DNA from 4 places in the Pseudoalteromonas sp. BSi20495 genome. Region 3 is predicted to be linked to each of the others. Evidence: predicted binding sites of a transcription regulator. Region 3 holds the regulator's gene; each other region holds the start of a gene.
The links. Region 3 encodes FliA, which starts transcription of late flagellar genes. Its sites were predicted from a motif close to CTAAAGNTNNNNNNNNNNNNGCCGATA; they were not measured.
Positions count from the first base shown of each region.

Region 1: a site for FliA is predicted at 3,191-3,217, ahead of P20495_RS06090 (DUF5610 domain-containing protein). Genes of this name have one in related genera too.
Region 2: a site for FliA is predicted at 1,059-1,085, ahead of P20495_RS11230 (flagellin). Genes of this name have one in related genera too.
Region 4: a site for FliA is predicted at 3,740-3,766, ahead of P20495_RS12350 (VC2046/SO_2500 family protein). Genes of this name have one in related genera too.

Region 1 covers NZ_BADY01000114.1:20,622-26,395, forward strand. Annotated here, with positions in the region: gene P20495_RS06115 (serine/threonine protein kinase) at 1-152, shown strand, start outside; gene P20495_RS06110 (thiol:disulfide interchange protein DsbA/DsbL) at 187-810, shown strand; gene P20495_RS06105 (thiol:disulfide interchange protein DsbA/DsbL) at 826-1,464, shown strand; gene P20495_RS06100 (DUF523 domain-containing protein) at 1,524-1,976, shown strand; gene trmA (tRNA (uridine(54)-C5)-methyltransferase TrmA) at 1,987-3,084, opposite strand; gene P20495_RS06090 (DUF5610 domain-containing protein) at 3,247-4,386, shown strand; gene murI (glutamate racemase) at 4,452-5,252, shown strand; gene P20495_RS06080 (RNA-binding protein) at 5,215-5,694, opposite strand.
Region 2 covers NZ_BADY01000065.1:6,995-12,768, forward strand. Annotated here, with positions in the region: gene flgL (flagellar hook-associated protein FlgL) at 1-858, shown strand, start outside; gene P20495_RS11230 (flagellin) at 1,179-2,147, shown strand; gene P20495_RS11225 (flagellin) at 2,653-3,624, shown strand; gene P20495_RS11220 (flagellin) at 3,789-4,757, shown strand; gene P20495_RS11215 (flagellar protein FlaG) at 4,843-5,259, shown strand; gene fliD (flagellar filament capping protein FliD) at 5,286-5,774, shown strand, end outside.
Region 3 covers NZ_BADY01000083.1:19,381-25,154, reverse strand. Annotated here, with positions in the region: gene P20495_RS08580 (chemotaxis protein CheA) at 1-1,372, opposite strand, end outside; gene P20495_RS08585 (protein phosphatase CheZ) at 1,388-2,155, opposite strand; gene cheY (chemotaxis response regulator CheY) at 2,173-2,556, opposite strand; gene P20495_RS08595 (RNA polymerase sigma factor FliA) at 2,597-3,307, opposite strand; gene P20495_RS08600 (MinD/ParA family protein) at 3,334-4,194, opposite strand; gene flhF (flagellar biosynthesis protein FlhF) at 4,187-5,671, opposite strand; gene flhA (flagellar biosynthesis protein FlhA) at 5,692-5,774, opposite strand, start outside.
Region 4 covers NZ_BADY01000055.1:20,913-26,686, reverse strand. Annotated here, with positions in the region: gene P20495_RS12325 (NCS2 family permease) at 1-187, opposite strand, end outside; gene P20495_RS12330 (tetratricopeptide repeat protein) at 305-769, shown strand; gene P20495_RS12335 (SulA-like leucine-rich domain-containing protein) at 1,060-1,494, shown strand; gene P20495_RS12340 (YchJ family protein) at 1,532-2,011, shown strand; gene P20495_RS12345 (DUF6172 family protein) at 2,617-2,919, opposite strand; gene P20495_RS12350 (VC2046/SO_2500 family protein) at 3,178-3,705, opposite strand; tRNA gene P20495_RS12355 (tRNA-Tyr) at 3,818-3,902, shown strand; tRNA gene P20495_RS12360 (tRNA-Tyr) at 3,956-4,040, shown strand; gene P20495_RS12365 (M48 family metallopeptidase) at 4,083-4,781, opposite strand; gene P20495_RS12370 (VOC family protein) at 5,317-5,748, opposite strand; gene P20495_RS12375 (HD domain-containing protein) at 5,765-5,774, opposite strand, start outside.

The sequences.
Region 1 (5,774 bases), on a different contig from region 3:
ATATGGGATGGGTAGCTAAACGATGGAGCGATCCTGCCTTTGTGCGGAATTTTACATGGTTTGCTGATGACAAATACTGGGAGCAACAAATTTTAGCACTGAAGGAGCAACTTGCAGCACTGCAAGAAGCGCCGTTAAAGTTATTGCCGTAATATTTTATTTAAAGACAAGTACAACGAGATACAAATGCTTAAAAAATTAAAACTAGGCCTACTACTTCTTTGTTTACCATTTGCGGCATTTGCTGCACAATTTGAAGCTGATAATCAATATACAATTATTAATGCAGAGAAAAGTAAAACACCACAAGTGACGGAATTTTTTTCATATTATTGCCCGCATTGCTTTAAGTTTGAACCTGTTGCTCAGGCAATAGAAAAAAGCTTACCAACAGGTGCAACGTTTATTAAAAATCATGTTAACTTTTTAGGTGGTGTTTCACCACAGGCGCAAACCAATCTGAGCTTTGCCTATCTGATTGCCAAAAAACATGGGCAAGAAGATGCTATCACAGAGCAAATATTTAAAAGTATTCATGTTCAACGTGCACCATTGACTGAGATGAAAGATTTAAAAAAACTTTTAGAAGTAAATGGCATTGATAGCGAAACGTTTGATAAAGATATGGCAAGCATGCCTATTATTTCAGCTGAGCGTGCATTACAAGATAATCAAAACAAATATTCAAAATTAGGCGCACTTACAGGTGTACCTACTTTTATTGTTAACGATAAATATAAAATTAATATTAATACAATTAAAAGCCAACAACAGTTTGATGAACTAGTTGCGTTTTTATTAGCCTTATAATTTCGGAGCATAATAATGATTAAATTAGTTAAAGCAGGTTTGCTTGCGGTATTACTTCCTATGGCGGCAGCAAGCTTTGCAGCAACGTATGAAGAAGGCGTGCATTACGACGTTGTTTCTGAGCGTGCAACTAAAAAGCCAGAAGTTAAAGAGTTTTTCTCATTTTACTGCCCTGCATGTAATAACATGGAGGCAGTAATTGGTGAGTTTAAGCCTAAGCTTGATAAAAACGTTAAATTTAAAAAGAGTCATGTTGATTTTGTAGGTGTACGTGACCCAGAAAACCAACAGATGATGAGCCAAGCACTTGCGACAGCTGAAGTGCTTCCACAAAAAGATCAGATTATTTCTGCAATCTTTAATCATATCCATACAAAGCGCGCTAAATTTAATGAGCTTGCAGATGTAAAAGATATATTTGTAGCGCAGGGCGTTGATGGTGATAAGTTTGATAAGCTGTTTAAAAGCTTCTCGGTACGTACGCTGAGCTCTAAAATGAAACGCGATCAAGACTACTTTAAAGAAAAAGGCGCACTACGTGGCGTACCTACCTTTATTGTAAATGGTAAGTACAAATTAAACCTAGGTCGTGAGTCGGGTATTACTGAACCAGAAGATATTGGAAAATTAATTAATTACCTAGCTAATAAATAAATTTAACCAAAATAAAAAAAGCTCCTTAAGGAGCTTTTTTGCTTTATAAGGATATAGCGATGGAAAAAATATTAGTATCGAGTTGTTTGCTAGGGCAGCCTGTTCGCTACGATGGTAGAGGACACGCAATTTTGCATCCACAGCTTAATTTGTGGCAAAAACAAAATAGATTAATTGTGTTTTGTCCTGAGGTCGCTGGTGGGCTTCCTACTCCTAGATCTCCTGCTGAAATAATACAGGGGAGTGTAGTTACTAATTTAGGAGAAGATGTAACAGAGCAGTTTCAAACTGGAGCTAATATAGCGCTAGAACTCTGTAAAAAGAATCAAGTGCGTTTGGCTCTACTTAAAGAATCGAGCCCTTCTTGCGGACGAAATACAATATATGATGGAAAGCATCGCGGAGTAAAAATCGAAGGTCTAGGTTTAACTACAGCATTATTAATAAAAAATGGTATTCAAGTATTTAGTGAAGAGCAAATACCAGCACTTATAAAAGTACTGGCACTTTAATTTTGGCTGGTTATTTGCGTTGTAAGAAAACGCCCGACTCAATGTGATGTGTATATGGGAACTGATCAAATATAGCAAAGCGCTTAACGTTGTGCGTACGTGTTAAGTGATCAAGGTCACGCTCAAGGGTTTCAGGGTTACACGATATATAAATTATGCTTTCGTAGTTAGCCACTAAGTCACACGTTAATTCATCCATGCCCGCGCGCGGTGGATCAACTAATATGGTTTGGCAGTCATAGCTTTTAAGGTCAATACCATCTAAACGAGAGAAAGTACGCTCGCCATTCATTGCTTGAGTAAACTCTTCACTCGACATACGAATAATATCTAAGTTCTCGACGTTATTTTTAGCAATATTGTATTGAGCAGAATGAACAGATGATTTTGATATTTCTGTTGCTAATACTTTATTAAAACAGCCCGCTAACGCAATTGAAAAGTTACCGTTACCGCAATACAGTTCTAATAAATCATTTTTAAGTGGTTTACATAAATCTTGCGCCCACTCCAGCATATTAATATTTACTTTTGCATTAGGCTGAGTAAAGCTATTTTCTACTTGTTGATATATAAGCTCTTGACCATTAACTGTTAAACGTTCAGTTACAAAGTCATCACCTAGTACTTCTTTTTGTTTGCGAGCACGGCCTATAAAGTCAATTTTGTATTTACTGCTAAGCTTTTCTTTAAGTGCTTTAATTTCACTTAACCATTCATCATCCAGTGGTTTGTGATAAAGCAAGCTTACTAAAATTTCACCGCTTAGCGTTGATAGGTAATCGATTTGAAATAACTTACGGCGTAATATTTCACAAGGCTTGAGGCTTTCAATCATCACCTGCATTATTTCACCTACTAAAGGTGCTGCTGGATCAAATGTATCAACACGGATTTTTTCTTTTGTTTGTTGATCAAACATAATGTGAAACAGATCGTCACCGTCGTGCCATACTCTAAATTCAGCACGTTGGCGGTAGTTAGTTGGCTCTGAGCTAAATACTTCTAGTTGCTCCACACCAAAACGTTGAAACTGCGCACTAATACGCTGCTCTTTTTCACTTAACTGCGCTTGGTACTGTGTGGTATCTATTTTAATAACTGCCATTAACGCTACTACCTTATCTAAGATCTGTTTATCGGCGCTATTGTAGGGAGCGCTGCGTATTTGTCTAGTTTTGGCTAGCATTTATGCTGTTTTATTGCACATTGTACTTTAGTTTTTATTGTTATAGCCGATAATAAATTACGCACGCTTAGGAGATGTAACATGAAAATAGGTAACTATGGCTTCACGCCAAACAACAACATTAATAAATTCAATAATAAAGCAGATATACAGCAACCTACTATTCAATCTCCCCAAGATAGTTACCAGCAACGTGGCAAAGAATTAGCTGCAAAAGTGCTTGGCGATAAAATGGCTGAGCAGCTTGGATTGCCTATCGCAGAAAAAAAAGCAGACAAACCACTATTTGATTTTGATGAAATCGTAAAAAACGTACTCGATTTTGTCAGCGGCGCTGTAAATAAAGCAAAAGCTAATGGCGCTAATGATGAAAAGCTCAAAGACATGTTAGGCGACGCGCGTAAAGGAGTCCAAATAGGGATTGACGACGCTGTTGATGAACTCAAAGGTACAGGTGTATTTAATGACGAAATGGAAGAGGGCATCAATAAGTCCAAAGAGGGAATTTACAATGGGCTTGATAAATTTGAAGAGTCGCTATTTAATCCACAACCAGCCAGCGTAAATATAAGTCAGGCTCAATATGTCAGTATGACTAGCAATGCAGAGTATAAATTCACTACCGCAGAAGGCGATGAGGTAAGTATTAGCTTTGCGGATGCATTTGAATCTCAATCGGCGAGTGGCTATCAGAGAAACAGTGATAGTGAATCGTTTGCAAGCTCATCATCGCAATCTCGACAGGTATCATTTTCGATGTCGGTTAATGGTGACTTAAATGAGCAAGAGCAAGAAGCGATTAATGCGATGATGGAAGACTTACAAGATTTAAGTAAAACCTTTTTTGGTGGTGATTTAGATGAAGCATTTGAACAAGCACAAGAGCTGAGTTTAGACAGCGATCAGCTGGTGGCTTTTTCTATGGATTTACGCCAAACAAAAACAATAGCCACAGTTAAAAGTTACGAAGAATATAAACCAGCACCAGAAAAACAAGTAGCAGAGGGTTTAGCCCCTTTTAATGACGACCTTAAAAGTGCTTTTGAAAAAGCGGGTGAACTTGGATTACAAAATCAACTAGCTGGCATTCTACAATGGTTAAATCAAGATCAGGAACAAATAGATAAGTTAGTAGATTACACAAAGTCTATGTTCGAAAACCTTAATCAATTAAATTCAGCGGCCGATGATCTTGCCGATTTAGAAACCACACAAAGCTAAACTACTTTCTTTTATAAATACCTCATGGCAAACTGCCGTTCTTAAAGTAAAGTGGGAACGGTAGTTTGTCAGCGCATATAATGGTCTTTGATTCAGGTATTGGTGGAACTACCGTACTTGAACATATCAAGCAAAGTATCCCCAATGCTCAGTACAGCTATTTTATGGATAATGCATTCCTACCTTATGGTGCTCAATCCCAACAAACAATAATCAACCGATTGTGCTCACTTATTCATTTCATCAAAGCCAACACGCTTGACGTTGATTTAATAGTAATAGCGTGTAATACGGCTTCTACATCTGCACTTAGTGCTGTTCGCCAAGTGACAGATATTCCTATAGTAGGTGTTGTGCCAGCAATAAAGCCTGCCGCAGAATTAACACGCTCAAATCATATTGGCTTATTAGCCACACCAGCCACGGTCGCCAGTTCATACACTAAAACATTAATTGCTGAACATGCACGTAATGTAATCGTTAATCTATATAGCAGTGTGGAGTTAGTGACATTAGCTGAGCAACACTTTTTTACAGACTATTTAGATACAAACAAGTTGCACCAAGTGCTTGATGGCCTAAATATAGATAAAGCTATAGATGTACTTGTACTAGGGTGTACGCACTTTCCGATATTAGTAGAGCCGATTAGTCAGTATTTTAAAGGGAATGTAAAATTACTTGATTCGGGTGTAGCGATAGCAAACAGAGTCAACTACCTACTTAACCAACTTAACCTATGTGTGAATAAGCGAACAGACATAAAAAAGCCGCTGCAATATTATGCAACGGCTGATGTGTTTAGCAATAAGCTAGCGGTAAAGCTAGTTACACTGACTGATCCGTCTCAGTACGTAGAGCATTAGAATCGTCTTCTTGTTTTTGTTTTGCTTCACGTACTTTTAAAGTACGTTGTTGGAACTCGCTATCGTTCAAGTTAGCAATTGCATTGTCTGCATCAGCTTGCGCCATTTCAACAAAACCAAAACCACGACGCTTGCCAGTATTTTTATCCTTTAATAAACGAACATTGAATACTTTGCCTTGTTCTTCAAATAATGCACGAACAACACCTTCATTTGCGCGGTAAGGAAGGTTACCAACATAGAGAGTCTTTGTTTTTACTTCGGCTTCTTCAGTTACATCAGACGACATTGCTGCAATAACAAGTGCGCCTACTAACAAACCAACACCAAATAGAAGCGCAGGGTCTAGTGCCAGGCTTGCTAAAGCAAACTTAACAACAACAAAACCAACTACAGCAAGAATAACAGAGAAGATAAAAGCTTTTTGATCGGGTAATTTCATTTTAGATCTACCAATAAACAGGAAATAAACATTAATTTAACATTGTGAACTTGCTATCTTAACGTCTTAATTGAACATAG
Region 2 (5,774 bases), on a different contig from region 3:
AATTCTAAAACAGAAGATGGAAAATATATATTTTCAGGCTATCAAGATAATACTCAGACTTATGCACTTGAGTCATCAACAGGTATATATGTATATGGTGGGGATCAAGGTGAACACAAGATAAAAATAGCTGAAGGTGTTGATATAAAATCGAGCGATAATGGTTTTGATGCATTTGAAAAAGTGGACGCTCGATTAAATGTTACATCAAATGACGGAACTGTGATTGGTGGTATAACGAGTGCTAAAGTCTTTGTAACAGAACAAGGGCAATTTGACTTATTTCATAAATCTAATTTTGACCCAGATCCCGCGGCTCCTATTGGCTCAAATACAATAAATGTTATAACAACTGTGGGTACTCCAAATACTTATCAAATTGAACAGAGTGGAACAATATTGGCGGCAGGTGACTTTGGTGGTTCCAAGATTAGTTTTGCAGGTCTAGAAATTAGTATATCTCCAGTTGCCAGCGGACAAGTTGATTTTGCGTTAGAAGCTCCTAAAAAAGAGAATGTGTTAAATTCAATGAATGAATTAATTGCAGGATTAACGAACCCTAGCCTAACACAAGAAGAATTTAAGGAAGTTCTTGCTGACTCACTAGTACAGATAAATAATGCAAAGAACAATGTATCGCTTACTCAAGCAGGTCTTGGAGGTCGAATTAATACAGCAGACAAAGTACAGCAGTCAAATACTGATTTAGATATCAATAACAAATCGTCAAGATCTGGCTTAGTTGATATTGATATAACTGAAGCTATTACAGAACTTACAAAGCAAGAAACAGCTCTTCAAGCATCTCAGGCAACCTTTGGCCGTTTAGCCAACCTTTCATTATTTGATTATCTATAATTTTACAAAGAATAAGGCAACAACTTGCCTTATTCGAATCTTTCCCTTCTTTTTAAGATTATCCCCTTTAAATTTAGCTACTTGGTTTTTATTATTAAAAATAAACAAGTGTTTTCTATCGTGTTATTTAATTTACTGAAATAGGTAAAACCATTAAATTACAGTTAGTTAAAAATAAAGAATAAAAAAATTAAAAAAAGCTAAAGGATTTTTTAAAGGGACCGATAACTTAATTAACCAAGCAAAGCGTTGAAATAACAACTACTGCTTAATCTAGTAAGTTTGAGAGTAAATGATAAGTTTACTTCGGGAGAGATATTATGGCTTTATATGTAAATACAAATGTTAGTGCATTAAACGCACAAAGACAATTAAGCAATTCTGGTAACGCATTAGATACATCATTCCAACGTTTATCATCTGGTATGCGCATCAATAGCGCAAAAGATGATGCAGCGGGACTTCAAATTTCAGACCGTCTAACCGCACAAGTTAATGGCTTAAATCAAGGTAACCGTAACGCAAACGATGGTATTTCTTTAGCACAAACTGCTGAGGGAGCACTTGATGAAGTAACATCAATGTTTCAACGTATTCGTACACTTGCTCAACAAGCATCAAATGGTTCTAATACAGATGAAGATAGGTTAGCGATACAAGAAGAGATTCGCTCTTTATCATCAGAGGTGAACCGTGTTGCAGAAGATACGACGTTTGGTGGTCAGAACTTACTTGATGGTAGTTATGATGCTAATTTCCAAGTCGGTGCTGATGCAGTGCAAACTATTGGTTTTAGTATGCAAAATGTAGGTGCTACTGCAGGTGTAAACAGTGTATCAGCTAATGGTGGTTTTACAATGTCTGGTATTGCTGTTGTGGCAAGTGCTGTTACAGGTAATCGCTTATCAGGACTTGCTGAAGGTGCTTCTGATATCGGTGGTGCAGCACTAACTACAGATACATTTGCCGCGTCATTCGTAGCTACAGCTATTAGTGTATCTAGCCAAGCAAATGCACAAGTAGTATTTGCAGGCATGGATTCTTTAATTGCGGTAGTAGATAAAAAACGCGCTGAGTTAGGTGCGGTTCAAAACCGTTTTCAATCAACGATTCGTAACCAATCGAATATATCAGAAAACTTATCAGCGGCACGTTCTCGTATTAAAGATACTGACTTTGCTGCAGAAACAGCTAATTTAACCAAGATGCAGATTTTACAACAGGCTAGCCAAACAATTTTAGGTCAAGCAAATCAGCGTCCACAGGCTGCATTAAGCTTACTAGGTTAATCGGTGAAGGTTTAACAGAAAGATTAGTCAAAGTATTGACGAAGAAGAATAAAAGCGCCTTTGTTTAATGGGGTATTAACAAAGGCGCTACAGGATTTTTCAAGCGGAGGCTTTAAATCCCAACAGTTCTTACATTTGCAGAACACATAAACATAAGCATAAACTATGCCATTAGTTTATGAAAGTTAACCCACTCTCAAACTTATCAGATCATAAGGCCCGTAAGGGCCTTATTACTCTTTTTTATTATAATACTACTATTTTAGCCTGCCCAATCACAAACCAAGCGTTGTCTAATGGCTGCTTGTATACTTCTTTATTTTAGTTAACTAAAGTTGGCCTAATGTTTGCTTATGTATTTGTAAGTTTATTATTAACTTACAAAGTGGCAGATAGTTGCCCCTAGGCATGAGTTATGCGTACATATCTAGTCACTTTGTCAAATATCCACTTTCTTTCGAATGAGATAGTGACTTAACTTTGACAGATAAGAAGAGAGTATATTATGGCTTTATATGTAAATACCAATGTGAGCGCACTAAATGCACAGAGACAACTTGATAGAAGCGGTGGAGATTTAGACACGTCTTTTAAACGCCTTTCTTCGGGTCTTCGCATAAATAGTGCAGCTGATGATGCTGCTGGATTACAAATTTCAGACCGTTTACAATCGCAAATACTTGGCCTTAATCAAGGGAACCGAAATGCGAATGATGGTATATCTTTAGCCCAAACGGCAGAAGGTGCAATGGATGAAATTACGTCTACCTTTCAGCGTGTCCGTACTCTTGCACAACAAGCTTCGAATGGTTCGAATACAGATGAAGACCGCTTAGCAATTCAAGAAGAAATACGTCAATTATCTGATGAAGTAAACCGTATTGCTACAGATACGACATTTGGCGGCCAAAGTTTACTTGATGGTAGTTACTCAGCAAGCTTTCAAATTGGTGCTGATGCAGTGCAAACTATAGGTTTTAGCATGCAAAATGTTGGTGCTACTGCAGCAGTTAATAGTGTGTCAGCTAATGGTGGGTTTACTTTGTCAGGTATCGCAGGTATCGCAAGTGCGGTTTCAGGACAGCGCTTATCGGGGTTAGCTGAAGGTGTATCTGATATCGGTGGGGCCGCTTTAACAACAGATACTTTTGCGGCAACATTTATCGCAAGTAATATAAGTGTTTCAAGCCAAGTTAACGCGCAATTAGTTTTCGCCGGTATGGATGCACTTATTGCAGTTGTTGATAAAAAACGTTCAGAGTTAGGTGCTGTGCAAAACAGATTCCAGTCAACTATTCGTAACCAAGCTAATATTTCTGAAAACTTATCTGCAGCTAAATCGCGTATTAAAGATGCTGATTTTGCGATGGAAACGGCTAATTTAACCAAAAACCAAATATTACAACAAGCAAGTCAAACTATTTTAGGGCAGGCTAACCAACGTCCTCAAGCGGCGCTTAGTTTACTTCAAGGTTAACAATATAGGCGTAAATAAAAATTAAATACAAATAAAGCTAAAGCTTTTGCTTTAATGGGCGATAAATGATTTAGAGGACTAAAAATCCAGTACTCTAAATCTCGGATTATAACAGGGTAGGGGTATCCCGTTATAATCCATCGAACTTTGAAGCGGAGGCTATTATGGCTTTATATGTAAATAGTAATGTGAGTTCTTTGAACGCACAAAGACAACTAAGTAACTCTAGTAATGCGTTAGATACATCATTTCAACGTTTATCGTCTGGTATGCGTATTAATAGTGCAAAAGATGATGCTGCAGGTATGCAGATTTCAAACCGTCTAACATCGCAAGTTAATGGTTTGGACCAAGGGAATCGAAATGCTAACGATGGTATTTCACTTGCGCAAACTGCTGAGGGAGCGCTTGACGAAGTAACATCAATGTTCCAGCGTATCCGTACACTTGCTCAACAAGCATCAAATGGCTCGAATACTGATGAAGACCGTTTAGCTATCCAAGAAGAGATTCGTTCACTATCATCAGAAGTTAACCGTGTTGCAGAAGATACAACGTTCGGTGGTCAAAACCTGTTAGATGGTAGCTATGACGCTCAATTTCAAGTTGGTGCTGATGCAGTGCAAACTATTGGTTTTAGTATGCAAAATGTAGGTGCTACTGCAGGTGTAAACAGTGTGTCAGCTAATGGTGGTTTTACAATGTCTGGTATTGCTGTTGTGGCAAGTGCTGTTACAGGTAATCGCTTATCAGGACTCGCTGAAGGTGCTTCTGATATCGGTGGTGCAGCACTCGCTACAGATACATTTGCCGCGTCATTCATAGCAACAGCTATTAGTGTATCTAGCCAAGCAAATGCACAAGTAATATTCGCAGGTATGGATTCTCTTATCGCTGTAGTTGATAAAAAACGTGCTGAGTTAGGTGCGGTTCAAAACCGTTTCCAATCAACGATTCGCAACCAATCAAATATCTCTGAAAACTTATCAGCGGCTAAGTCACGTATTCAGGATACAGATTTCGCGCAAGAAACAGCTAACTTAACTAAGATGCAAATCTTACAACAAGCTAGTCAAACAATTCTAAGCCAAGCAAATCAGCGTCCACAGGCTGCTCTATCTCTTTTAGGCTAACTGATTTGAACTATAGGCCACTTTAGATTAAGCAAATTGTCCAAATGTGGCTTATAGTACTTATAAATGTTTCGAGGGTGCCGAAATGATTGATTTAAACTCTACACAAAAAACAACAGATGGATTACATACTGCGAGTAATTTTGTTACCAAAGAAGCAGTAAAGAAAGAAAAGCTTGAAAAAGGTACTGATTTAACAGCTAGAGAAGCTGTTGATATTAAAACTGCACAAAAGCTTGAAGAGAAAAAAGATAATGATTTATTTGTTGAAGTAAAAGAAAATTTAGAAAAGCTAAATGAGTATATCCCTTTAACATCAACTAATTTAAAATTTGAGTTTGATGAACGAGGGGATTTTCCTATTATCAAAGTACTTGATAAAAGTAACGATGAAATAATAAGAGAAATCCCTACAGAAGAGTTCAGGGAAATAGCTAAAGCTTTAGATGAATTTGCCGATAAACTAATTAATAAGGGTTTACTGTTTAATAAAACAGTCTAAGCCATTCAGCTATTTAGGATTATATTATGCCTCTTATTACATCTGCGGGTATTGGCTCAGGCCTTGATTTAGAAAGTATTATTTCAGCTTCGGTGGATGCTGAAAATGTGCCTAAGATGAATGCCTTTGCTGCAAAGGATGAGGCGCTTCAAGTTGAGTTATCAGCTATCGGTGAAGTTAAATCTGCATTGTCTCAGTTACAAGACACTATAGAAAAACTAGCAGATCCTGACAATTTTAATAAGCGAGTTGCTAATATAACTCAACCAACCAGTGATGATGGAGATTTAATTTCTGTCACACCTACTTCAAACATTACGCCTGGTGATTTTAAAATTGAAGTTATTGAGATTGCTCAAGGCAGCCGTGCATTATCTGAAGATGGATTATTTGCGTCTAATGAAGAAGTAGTTAGTGCTTCTGGCGGGACATTGTCTTTTTCGGCAGGGCCTGATAAAGCCTTTGATTTAACGCTAGACGCGGGCGCGACGCTTTCTGACTTACGTGATGCGATT
Region 3 (5,774 bases):
GGTCGGCTAATGCCTCAACCAAATTTTTATCTAAATCAGTCTCTTCACCAACTAATAATAGATTAATGTCTTTATTTAAGCTGCGTGCTAAATCACGAACAACTCGAGGAAATCGGCCAAACACTTTTTTAATTGGTTGCATGCGGGTTTGCATAACCGCACCTTGAATATCAGCAGTAACAACATCTAAGTTAGATATAGCTTTACCCATTGCTTCGCTTTCAGAATTCGTAGCCAAGCTAACTAAGCGGTTACGAACAAGTACCAATTCACCGACCATATTCATAATTTGATCTAAGCGTTTAGTGTCAACACGCACTGTCGTTTCAGCAGTTGGTGCAGTAGCCTTTTTTGGAGCTGCAGCAGGTGCTTTAGCAGCTGTTTTTTCAGCAGGTTTTGCAGGTACTGGTTTTGATGCTTCAACTTTTGGTACTGGGGCTGCTTTGGGCTTAGGAACAGCTTGTTTTGCGGCTGGTTTTTCAGCAATCGCAGGAGTGCTTTCTAAAGATTTAGGTGCAGTTCCCTTACCATGAAGTTCATCTAACAGTGATTCAAATTCATCATCACTGATATCATCGTTCGATGAATCTGTATTGTTAGTCGAAGGCGATGGCTTTTGTACATCAGGTGTAACATTACTTTCTTGCGCTGCAACAGAGCCGAAACTGCCAACACCATGAAGCTCGTCTAGTAAATTATCAAACTCATCGTCTGTAATATCACCATTCAAATCATGACTATTTGTGGGGGCTTTTACTGCCGATTCTTGGCTTGTACCATGTAATTCATCAAGTAGGTTTTCAAACTCATCCTCTGTAATTTCATCAATTTGAGAGTCAGTTTCAGATGAAGTTGGACCACTAAACAGCTCATCAAAAGCAAAAGGGTCCGCACCATCAGTACTGGGAGTTTGTGCTTCAGCGGCTTCTTCTTGAGGCTGTTCTACAACAACTTCAGGAGAAGTACCTGATAACTCGTCTTCTGTGGGGGGGAGACCTAACTTATGTAAAACTTCAAGTAGTTGAGGATCCGCAGGTTCTGGTTTATCACGATTTTGAATCGTCGCAAACATTTCATTGATAGTATCAAGTGCTTGTAAGATAACATCCATTAGCTCAGAATTAACAGAACGAACGCCTTGCCTTAACAAGTCGAATACATTTTCTGCGCCGTGACATGCGTCAACAAGCTCAGTCATAGCTAAGAATCCAGCACCGCCTTTTACGGTATGAAAGCCTCTAAATATAGCATTTAGCAACTCGGTATCTTCTGGATTGTTTTCCAGTTCAACTAACTGTTCAGATAAAAGCTCAAGGATTTCTCCTGCTTCTACAAGAAAGTCTTGTAAAATATCTTCATCGACTTCAAACATGCAGTTACTCTCCTCTTAGAAGCCCAAACTTGATAAAAGATCATCGACTTCATCTTGATCAGACACAACATCATTACGTGATTCTTTATCAATAATAGGCCCTTCAGGACCTGCTAATGTTTCTGGGTCAACTGGGTCATCTATTTTTTGTGGTTTTAGGGTGACTGCTTTACTGATATCTTGTTCAGAAAAAGCAGTTAAAAGATGAAGTAAGCTTTCTTCAACTTCCCTAACAAGTTCTATAATTCGGCGAATTACTTGACCTGTCAAATCTTGATAATCTTGGGCCATTAATATGTTAGTCATGAAGCTTTGTAACTCATCAGTTTTATGATGAGAACTGCTCATGAATTTATCAATGCTGTGGCACAGTACTTTAAATTCACCGAGTTCAATTTCACGACTCATTAGACGGTCCCATGTCGGTTTGATATGGGATATTTCATCAGCTAACTGTTGTGCTATCGGTAAACTCGCCTCAACCGCATCCATGGTTTTATTTGCAGCATTTTCTGTCATCTCAATGACATAATTAAGCCGTTTTTTAGCATCAGGTATAGCGTCGTTAGTGAGATCTGTTAGGCGCGTGTCTAGCTCAAAGCCTTTTAAAGCTTCATGTAGTTGACGCGTCAACTTTCCCACTTCGTCAAATATTTCTGACTGCTCTTTAGATGCAGTATCTAAAATTAGTTGATCAGCTTTATCATGTTCGCCATTTTCTAAAAAAGTGACGAGCTGACGAGCTTGTTCTAACGTTATCCGAGGCGCAGCAGGTGCTGGCATAAGCCTTTCCCCTATTATTAACCTAAGCGTTCGAACACTTTTTCTAATTTAGTTTTTAATGTGCCAGCTGTAAATGGTTTTACAATATAGCCATTAACACCAGCTTGAGCCGCTGCTATTATTTGTTCTTTTTTAGCTTCAGCTGTCACCATTAAAACAGGAAGGTGTTTTAATTTATCGTCAGCCCTTATCGCTCTCAAAAGATCAATACCTTGCATTCCTGGCATGTTCCAATCTGTTACCACAAAATCAAAAACTTGATTTTGTAACATGGGTAAGGCTGTAGAGCCGTCATCCGCTTCTTGGACGTTGGTAAAGCCTAAGTCGCGCAATAGATTTTTAATAATACGTCTCATTGTCGAAAAATCATCAACAACAAGAATTTTCATGTTTTTATCCAAAACATCCTCCAGTGAGGTCTTAACCTGTATTTACTTACTACTAGTTTATCCAGTCATTGATTTTTGCTTTTAGCTTAATCATCGCCTGACCATGTATCTGACTTACACGCGATTCACTTACATCGAGTATATGTCCAATTTCTTTTAAATTCATTTCATCGTTATAGTACAAAGAAAGTACCATTGCGTCTCGCTCTGGTAATGACTTGATAGCATTTAATAATGATTCATTAAATCGTTCATTTTTAACGTTATTAAACGGTTTGTCTAGCGTTAAATCTTGGCCCGCCGTGGTAATAACATCTTCATCGACCCCGAGGTCTTCGATGCCTAACACTTTACTTGTGTTTACATCGTTTAAAATATGATGGTACTCATTTAACGAAATTTCAAGTTTTTCAGCAACTTCTATATCGGTTGGTTCACGATTCAAGCTACTTTCTAATCCAGCAATCGTCTCGGCTACAAGACGGCTTTTTCTATGAACCGACCGAGGAGCCCAGTCACCACGGCGCATTTCATCAAGCATGGCACCGCGAATTCGTATTCCCGCGAACGTTTCAAAACTTGCGCCTTTGGTTGCATCAAAGTTTTTTGATGCTTCAATTAGGCCTATCATACCCGACTGAATTAGGTCATCGAGTTGGACACTTGGAGGCAAACGAGCAATTAAATGACATGCCACTTTTTTGACTAGCGATGCATGTTTTTCAACAATCACATTTAAATTTTGTGTTGATTGATATCCCATAGCTCTATTTACCAATGTTGTCATAATTAGCCGTTAACTAGCTTCTCAATAAAAAACTCTAAATGTCCTGAAGGTTGGTTAGGTATAGGCCATTTCACTGCTCTTGTCGCCAGTGCTTTAAAGGCAACTGAAGCAGGAGAACTAGGAAAAAGTTCTACAATCACTTTTTGACGGCGAGTTGCCTTACGCATATTTTCGTCATAAGGGATTGTTGCAACCAACTCCATTGACACATCTAAAAATCGGTCCGTTACTTTTGAAAGTTTTGCAAATAACTCATGACCTTCACGCATACTACGAACCATATTAGCTACAATTTTGAATTTATACACCCCATGCTCACGACTTAACACTTTAATAAGTGCATAAGCATCTGTGATTGAAGTCGGTTCGTCGCACACTACAACCATTACATCTTGAGCAGCACGAGAAAAGCTCAGTACCATATCTGAAATACCCGCAGCGGTATCTACAATTAAGATATCAAATTCGGTATTTAATTCGCTAAAAGCGCGTATAAGGCCTGCATGTTCAGACGGTGATAATTCCACCATACTCTGAGAACCAGAGGTCGCTGGTACAATTTTAATTCCTGCAGGACCTTCAACTAAAATCTCATCGAGTTCACACTCACCAGAAAGTACATGTGATAAATTACGTTCAACCCGTAATCCGAGCATCACATCACAGTTCGCTAGACCTAAGTCGGCATCAAGTACTAAAACTCGATTACCTTGCTGGCCTAATGCTATTGCCGTGTTAAGTGAAACATTTGTTTTACCTACACCACCCTTGCCACCAGTAACAGCGATAACTTTTACGCCGTTGTTATTGTTTTGACTCATTTTGCGCAGGCCGCTTGCTTGATCTAATACTGTGTTAATCATACATCCCTACTGTGCTCGACGCCACTGCTTGGTGTCGTGAATGTTGTGCTTTTATTCTTTTCAAATACAATTGCTCAGCTTTTTTTACTAGTTTTTCTGCATTTGCAACACGAATGTCTTCTGGAACTCGTTGACCATTAGTAAGATACCCTATTGGAAGGCGATTTTGAATCGCAATACTAATAATCTCACCTAAACTTAAAGATTCATCCAACTTGGTGAAAATACAACCACTTAACTGCACTTTTTTGAAATGTCGTACTGTTTCTTGCAAGACATTTATTTGCGCTGTTGCACTTAATACTAAATAACTACGAATATCAACACGTTGATTGCGCATAAGCGTATTCAATTGCTCTGTTAAACGTAAGTCTCGTTGACTCATACCTGCTGTATCAATTAATACTAGACGTTTATTTCGTAAATGGTATAAAACTTCAGCTAATTCATTAGCATCTTTAACCTGCTTTACTCCACAACCGATAATTCGACCGTATGTTGCAAGTTGCTCATAAGCACCAATTCTGTATGTATCGGTGGTTATTAGCGCCACTTTATCTGCACCGTATTTCTGTGCGCCTAAAGCAGCCAACTTTGCAACTGTTGTCGTTTTCCCCACACCAGTAGGGCCTACCAATGCGTAAACACCACCTTGACGTAGTATTTCATTATTCGTAGTTTGCATCTGGTCTTCGACCATTGTTAACAAAGCCTTCCAACCTTGTTGGCGAGATACGTCATCAGGTACAAAACACGCCATTTGTTCTGCAACTTCTTTATCGATTCCCATACCAACTAAACGGTCAATCATACAAGCACGTGTGGGGTCACGGCGTGCCATATCTTGCTGCATTAAACCTGACACTTGGTGCTCTAGCAATTGACGAATAGCGTTCATTTCTTCACGCATTGACGTCATTTCTTCACTTTCATTATTTTTAACGTGCGCTTGAGGTGTTACGGGGCTATCTAGATCATCAAAATCACGATCTAGGTCATCAAAACCTAAACTATCGGCTTGGGTCTGTGGACGTGTTGGTGCAATATCTTCGCGAGCAAACATATTCGCTGAGCGAGGTTTGACAACTGGCTCTTGATAATTATCGGTCGTTTCAATACCCGATTGAGAAAACATTGATGCTAATTCAGGTGAACGTGGGCGAGGAGATTGACGCTCTAGTAAAGCTTCTAAACTATCTGCAACCCTAGCTTGGGGGGCAGCTTTAGTGCGTTGAAGCTCTGGCTTTACAAAATTATGTATACTGTGTGATTGTGCTGAGTCATCCGCACGCGCTAAAGTATTTTGCGGCTGTGCAGCTGATTTAGGGGCCGCTTTTTCATAATCAACTGCGGCTACAATCTCAACGCCATTAGCCAGCTTTTTGTTAGACATAATAACCGCATCAACACCAAGTTCATCTTTCACTTCTTTAAGTGCTGTACGCATATCTTTAGCAAAAAAACGTTTAATTTTCATTATTCAACCCCTTTAAAATCTTATTGTTGGCCTACAGAGCTGACAATTTTTATCTGTCTTTCGTCTGGCACCTCTTGATAAGACATCACCCTTAATCCTGGTA
Region 4 (5,774 bases), on a different contig from region 3:
AACAACCAATAGCAGCTGCAATACAAGTTGCTACAAAAGCAGCTCCCTGATCCATTCCAGCCTCTGCTAACATGGCAGGGTTAACAAATACAATGTAAACCATTGTGATAAATGTAGTAATACCCGCAATGCATTCACGGCGGACTGATGAGCCATTCTCACTAATTTTAAATAAAGCTTCGAGCATAATAGACTTATGGTTGTAAAAAGTGGCAATATTTTAACATAAAAATCATCTTTTACAGGACATTTTACCTTGCGATATACTAAACTATTGACTTAGTTACATAACGAATGAGTGAGCATGATAAAAACAACACCGACAGGCCAAGATTTAGAGCAGCAGTTAGACAATATACTGTCCTTTGTCACGCAACCTAGCGACACTAACTCAACGCCAACTAACGAAAATAGTCAGCAAAATACACTGAACAAAGCACTGTATTATTTAAAAAACAATCAAAATGCACTTGCTGCGAAGTGGATGCGTTTAGCTGCGATGTCTGGAGAACTTCGAGCACAATTTTACTTAGGACTATTTTTTGTAAAAGGCCAAGGTGTTCCGCAAAGTGTATTTCATGCTGTTGCATGGCTAAGCTTATCAAGTAGTCAAGGTCACGAGCCAGCAACTACTGCATTAACTGACTTGCGTAAACACATTGAAACTAAACGCTTTAAAGATGCCCAATGCTACGCTGCAAGTTTATATGAACAAATTCACCAATTGCAGTTTTCTCACCTAATACCAAATAACGCTAACGAAGAGTAAATTACACATACGAAACTATGCTGTAATTTACACATGAAATCATTATTTAAAGCTGCCATATCAACCTTCAACAGGTGTATACAGTATTCAACACAATAATGCACAGTTGGAAACAACAACATAAAGGTAAATTTAAATCATTAAATATTAATAACTTAAAAAAATGACAATTTAAAAAAAGTCTAAATCTTAAATTATCGTACAAAAAAATAGCAAAAAACACTTGCACACAAACACTGTATAAACTACTGTATGTAAATACTGTATAAAAACCCAGTGAGTGAGGCGATATGTTACAACCAATTACCGTACGAACAGTTAAAAGCTACCAACAAGACAATAAAAGCGATTGTGTTAATTTAATTGAAATTGAAGATGAAATTTCGGCAACATTTGAGCTATTAAAAGTATTACATCAATACAATAGCTTAAATGCTTGGACATTATTAATCGCACCCGATCACGTCCCTAGTAAAGCGCTACTTGATTCGTGCTCTATCGATACGAGTAAATTACTCGTTATTAGACAAAAACACTTAGTGAATCTAGAGTACGTATTAAATTCGGCTTTACACAACGGTAATTTTGCAGCTGTAATTACTTGGACTGATATAGTTAATAACCAGCTATTAACTAGCTTATCTCTGGATATGAGTAAAACAAATACAAAGTTATATTGCTTCACGAAAAACAAACAAACCACAGAGATATTACTAGCTCAATAATCTTGTTAAACTAACATTTTAGCTTTACACCAAAATTATGACCTCACTGAATAAAACATTATGTCTTTGTGGCAGCCAACAAAATTATGTTGACTGCTGCGAACCTTTTCATTTGGCAGTACAGCATCCTCAAACACCAGAGCTACTTATGCGCTCTCGTTATAGTGCTTATGCACTCAAAAATGCTAAGTATATTTATCAAACATATACAACAGATAAACAGCCCGAAAACCCCGTTAAAGAAATTAAAGAATTTGCAGATGGTTGCCGCTTTATAAAACTGACAATTATAGACTCAGGGCACGATGATAGTCAGGGTTTTGTAGAATTTAAAGCGCACTACTTTTATGATAATTTATACTGTGAATTGCACGAACAATCAAAATTCATTAAAGAAAAAAATCAGTGGAAATATTCTGACGGCGTTATATTACCTGTTGCAGATATAAAAATTGGCAGGAACGATGATTGCCCATGTGGCAGTACTAAAAAGTATAAAAAGTGCCATAGCCTATAAACCTCAACTTACCCAGGCATCAGGTATTTTGAAATACACTAATTAGTTAAATGGTATGTACTCTAGTTTTGTACATATTATTTAACTTAATGTGGCGCATACGCACGAAAAGTTATTTATTTCCAAAAAACTCAGCGTCTCTAAATAAAATTTTATACCAATCTGCTTATGTATGGGGTCTATTTAACGTTAAGAAAATTACGCTAGAACTAGGCAAAAGTTTTTGTATCTAGTTGTTCTAAATAAAAAATTTTAACGACGTTATAGTGCAATTTAATTCGTTAAATTGATCAAATATTTATGCAGGTTGGTATTATAGGGTTATGAGATAATTTATATTGTTCAAATACTTATACCAACTCTTTTAATTAAGTGATCTATTTTTAGATAACAGAATCGTGTCGATAACAAGACAAAAAATCGTTATTTAATTGTCCTATATCAGAAATTTTTAACGCCGTTAGCGTCAGATTTAATCCCTCAAACTGATTAAGCATGATTGCGGATTGGTTGGTTAGTATTATTCAGATTGATATTAAAACCCACATAACAAAAATGGACCACTTGGGTCCATCTCTACTTTACGAGTACTTAAAATTTAAGAGTTACTCGTCGTCATCTAAATCAGCTTGTTGACGCTGTGCCGGCTTTGCTAAAATCTCTACGTAGAAAGACTTTAAATCTTGCTTTTCGATGTCGCTGATATGATTGCTAATCTCTGCAACGTGCACTACTTGAGCATCTTCAGCTGTATTACCAAACTTACAGTCAAATGCCCAGTAATCAGCATCTTCAGGTAGCGTTTTATTACGTTCTCTTTTCAAATATTTTTTCACTTCGTGCTTTGCAGCATCGACCATACGAGGGTATTTGATTTTCTCGTGATTCAGCGTGAATGTTTTCTTCATTACGTTCCTAATTACCTTGGTTTAATGATAACGGCATTTCATGTCATACCATTTGACATCATTATAGCAATTGCATTAAATTTTTGGATGGTTTTTTTAAACTAAATCAATTTTTAGGCAATTAACATTATAAATAGCTACAAAGCCTCTCTTTTTAGCCATCATTATTATAAAAATGACCATTTAAAGCTTGTTTTACTGTGCCTGACATAAGCTGATTTGAAATCGTAGATAGATAAATTATTTTGTAGGTCAATATTATGCTGTAGCTAAGTGAAGCGGTTGATGTAATGATTCATCATTAAGACCATCATAGAATGAAGCTACGTCCATTTGCGGATGCGATAGCTGAGTCTCTTTGTTCTTAATACGTCTGCGCACAGCTAGCTCACAATTATCAAGCACATTGAGTGGAATATGAGCTAAATCATTTCTTATTGAAAGTGGTTCAGGGTTTAAGCAGTGTCGTAACTTAATATCGCTCATACCTGCATGCTCTCCCACATTTGATAATAAAGCGGCGTTGTGTTGCCCAATCAACATATTAAATTCATCCGGTGCTAAAGGCTGCTTCGGACCCGAACCAAATTGCTTACGAAGTGTCTCTTCTTCAACAATAGGGTTTTCAATATCTGTTTTTGGAAAATGGAACTGACTAAAATCAAGCGCATCGTGGGATAACATTGCCAATAAAAGAGAAAACTCTCCTCGACGTTGTTCGTGTACACTTTTATTCAACCGTGTACTTAGTTGACTCTCTGTGATTAACAAACCGTCGATTTGCATAGACTTTAGCCGATTATTGTAGGTAATAGATATTTATCGGCTTTATTTCATTTTTCTTTAGCTTTTTTCTTTACTTAAATATAAGTTTTGCTATTATCAGCGCCGTTGCACTGGAGGGGTTCCCGAGCGGCCAAAGGGATCAGACTGTAAATCTGACGGCTCAGCCTTCGCTGGTTCGAATCCAGCTCCCTCCACCACTTTTTCTTACCGACTAAGTTAAGTGGGGTACCAAGTGTAACAAAATTAGTGTGGAGGGGTTCCCGAGCGGCCAAAGGGATCAGACTGTAAATCTGACGGCTCAGCCTTCGCTGGTTCGAATCCAGCTCCCTCCACCACTTTTCTTCTAAAATACCTTATATTTTAAACTTCAATATTTTTTAAAATTCCCACTGTAAACTTTGTCCATTATTCTTTAACCAATCTGATGCTGTCTTATGATCCGGATAAAACTTAGCTACACGTTGCCAAAATACACGACTGTGGTCTAAGTGACGTAAATGCGCCAACTCGTGGACTATGACGTAGTCTATAATTGATTTTTTGGCTCCAATCAAGAGTAAGTTAAACGTAAGCTCACGTTTACTATTACAACTCCCCCATTTACGTTTATAGATACGTATTCGTAAATCATTCGGTAAAGGTTCCTCCATTAGTTTACAAAAGTGGGCAAGACGCATATCAATATATAATCCTAATTTTTCAGTTAAATACGCCTCAAGTAATGTTTTATACTTCAATTTTTTATGGCTCACTCGAGAAGAACACAATACGCTTAATGTATTCTCATGCTCTATAACTTGAGAATGCAAAGCGTGTTCAAACGTTATGTCTATAAGATTTGAGAAAATTAGAATTTTATGTGTTTCGAGTGGATATTGCTTTGAGTCTGCAATATTAATCTGTTTATCAAGTTGGCTATTTACCCAATCTCGTTTCTCAACCAACCATAAATCCAACTGTTTTTTAGGAACATAATGAGGCGCATAAACGGTTATTGACCGTTGGTGCACTTTAATAGCAACAGTCTTACGTCGGGCACTTCGCTTTAATTGATACTCAAACAACAGTTCTACCACATTTAACCAACACGAAATTTCTAATATTTTATACCAATAGGCTTAAGTATGGGATCTAATTAATAATAAAAAACTGGTCTATAACTAAGTGAAAACTTTATATCTAACTGCTTCAAACGATAATAGAAGACCAAGCCCTGCTGACCTTACAATATTAAAGTTCATTTTATCTAAGAGCGATTTAATCGCTGCGTGAGGTGTGTCACCTAGTGGGGTCGGTAACTTTTCATGCGTTACCTTACTGACTTACATCCATGTGAAAACAAGTAAAAACCTAGCAAAGCTTCTGCGTCCTGATCACGATTTTCACCTATATTTGTGCAGCGACAAAACGTAAATTAACTTTAGGTTGAATCCTAAAACAGCGCATGTCTGGCACTTATGTTAACTGTACAAGCACAAATAATTGCTAAAAAATACAGTTTCACTTGAAACAAAAAAGCAGCGAATAAACCCCAATTAGATATTATTCAAAGTGATAGCAGTATGATAAAAACTTACACATAAATTCATATAATGGGAATTATAGGATTAACTACATTAGCTTTTTTTTAGATGAATGCGAACCTAAGTTAACCGATGGATAGTAAAGTTTTATATACGAGTAATCATGAGATGTGATCTCATGGCTATTACCACTGTCATCTTTAAAATACATTGAAAACGTTACACCATGATCAGCAAGAACCGCTTTTATATTTAAACTTTCAAGATGACTAAGCCACTGTATAAATTGCTCCCCTGTTGCCAAAAATGCAATTCCTTTACTGCGCCCCTCACCTTCAAAAAGTGCTAAACGAGTCTTTGAACTAGCATCCTCGAGCGTTAAAGGTCCTCGTCCGTCCTCATTCCAAAAAGCAAGTTCGGGTACTATACTAAAACCTAAAACGCGCTCATACCATTTAACTGCATTCGATAAATTTTCAACATTCAAATGGCAATGATCAATACCTGATAATTTAGGCATATTTTTATTATCCACGTTACTCACCA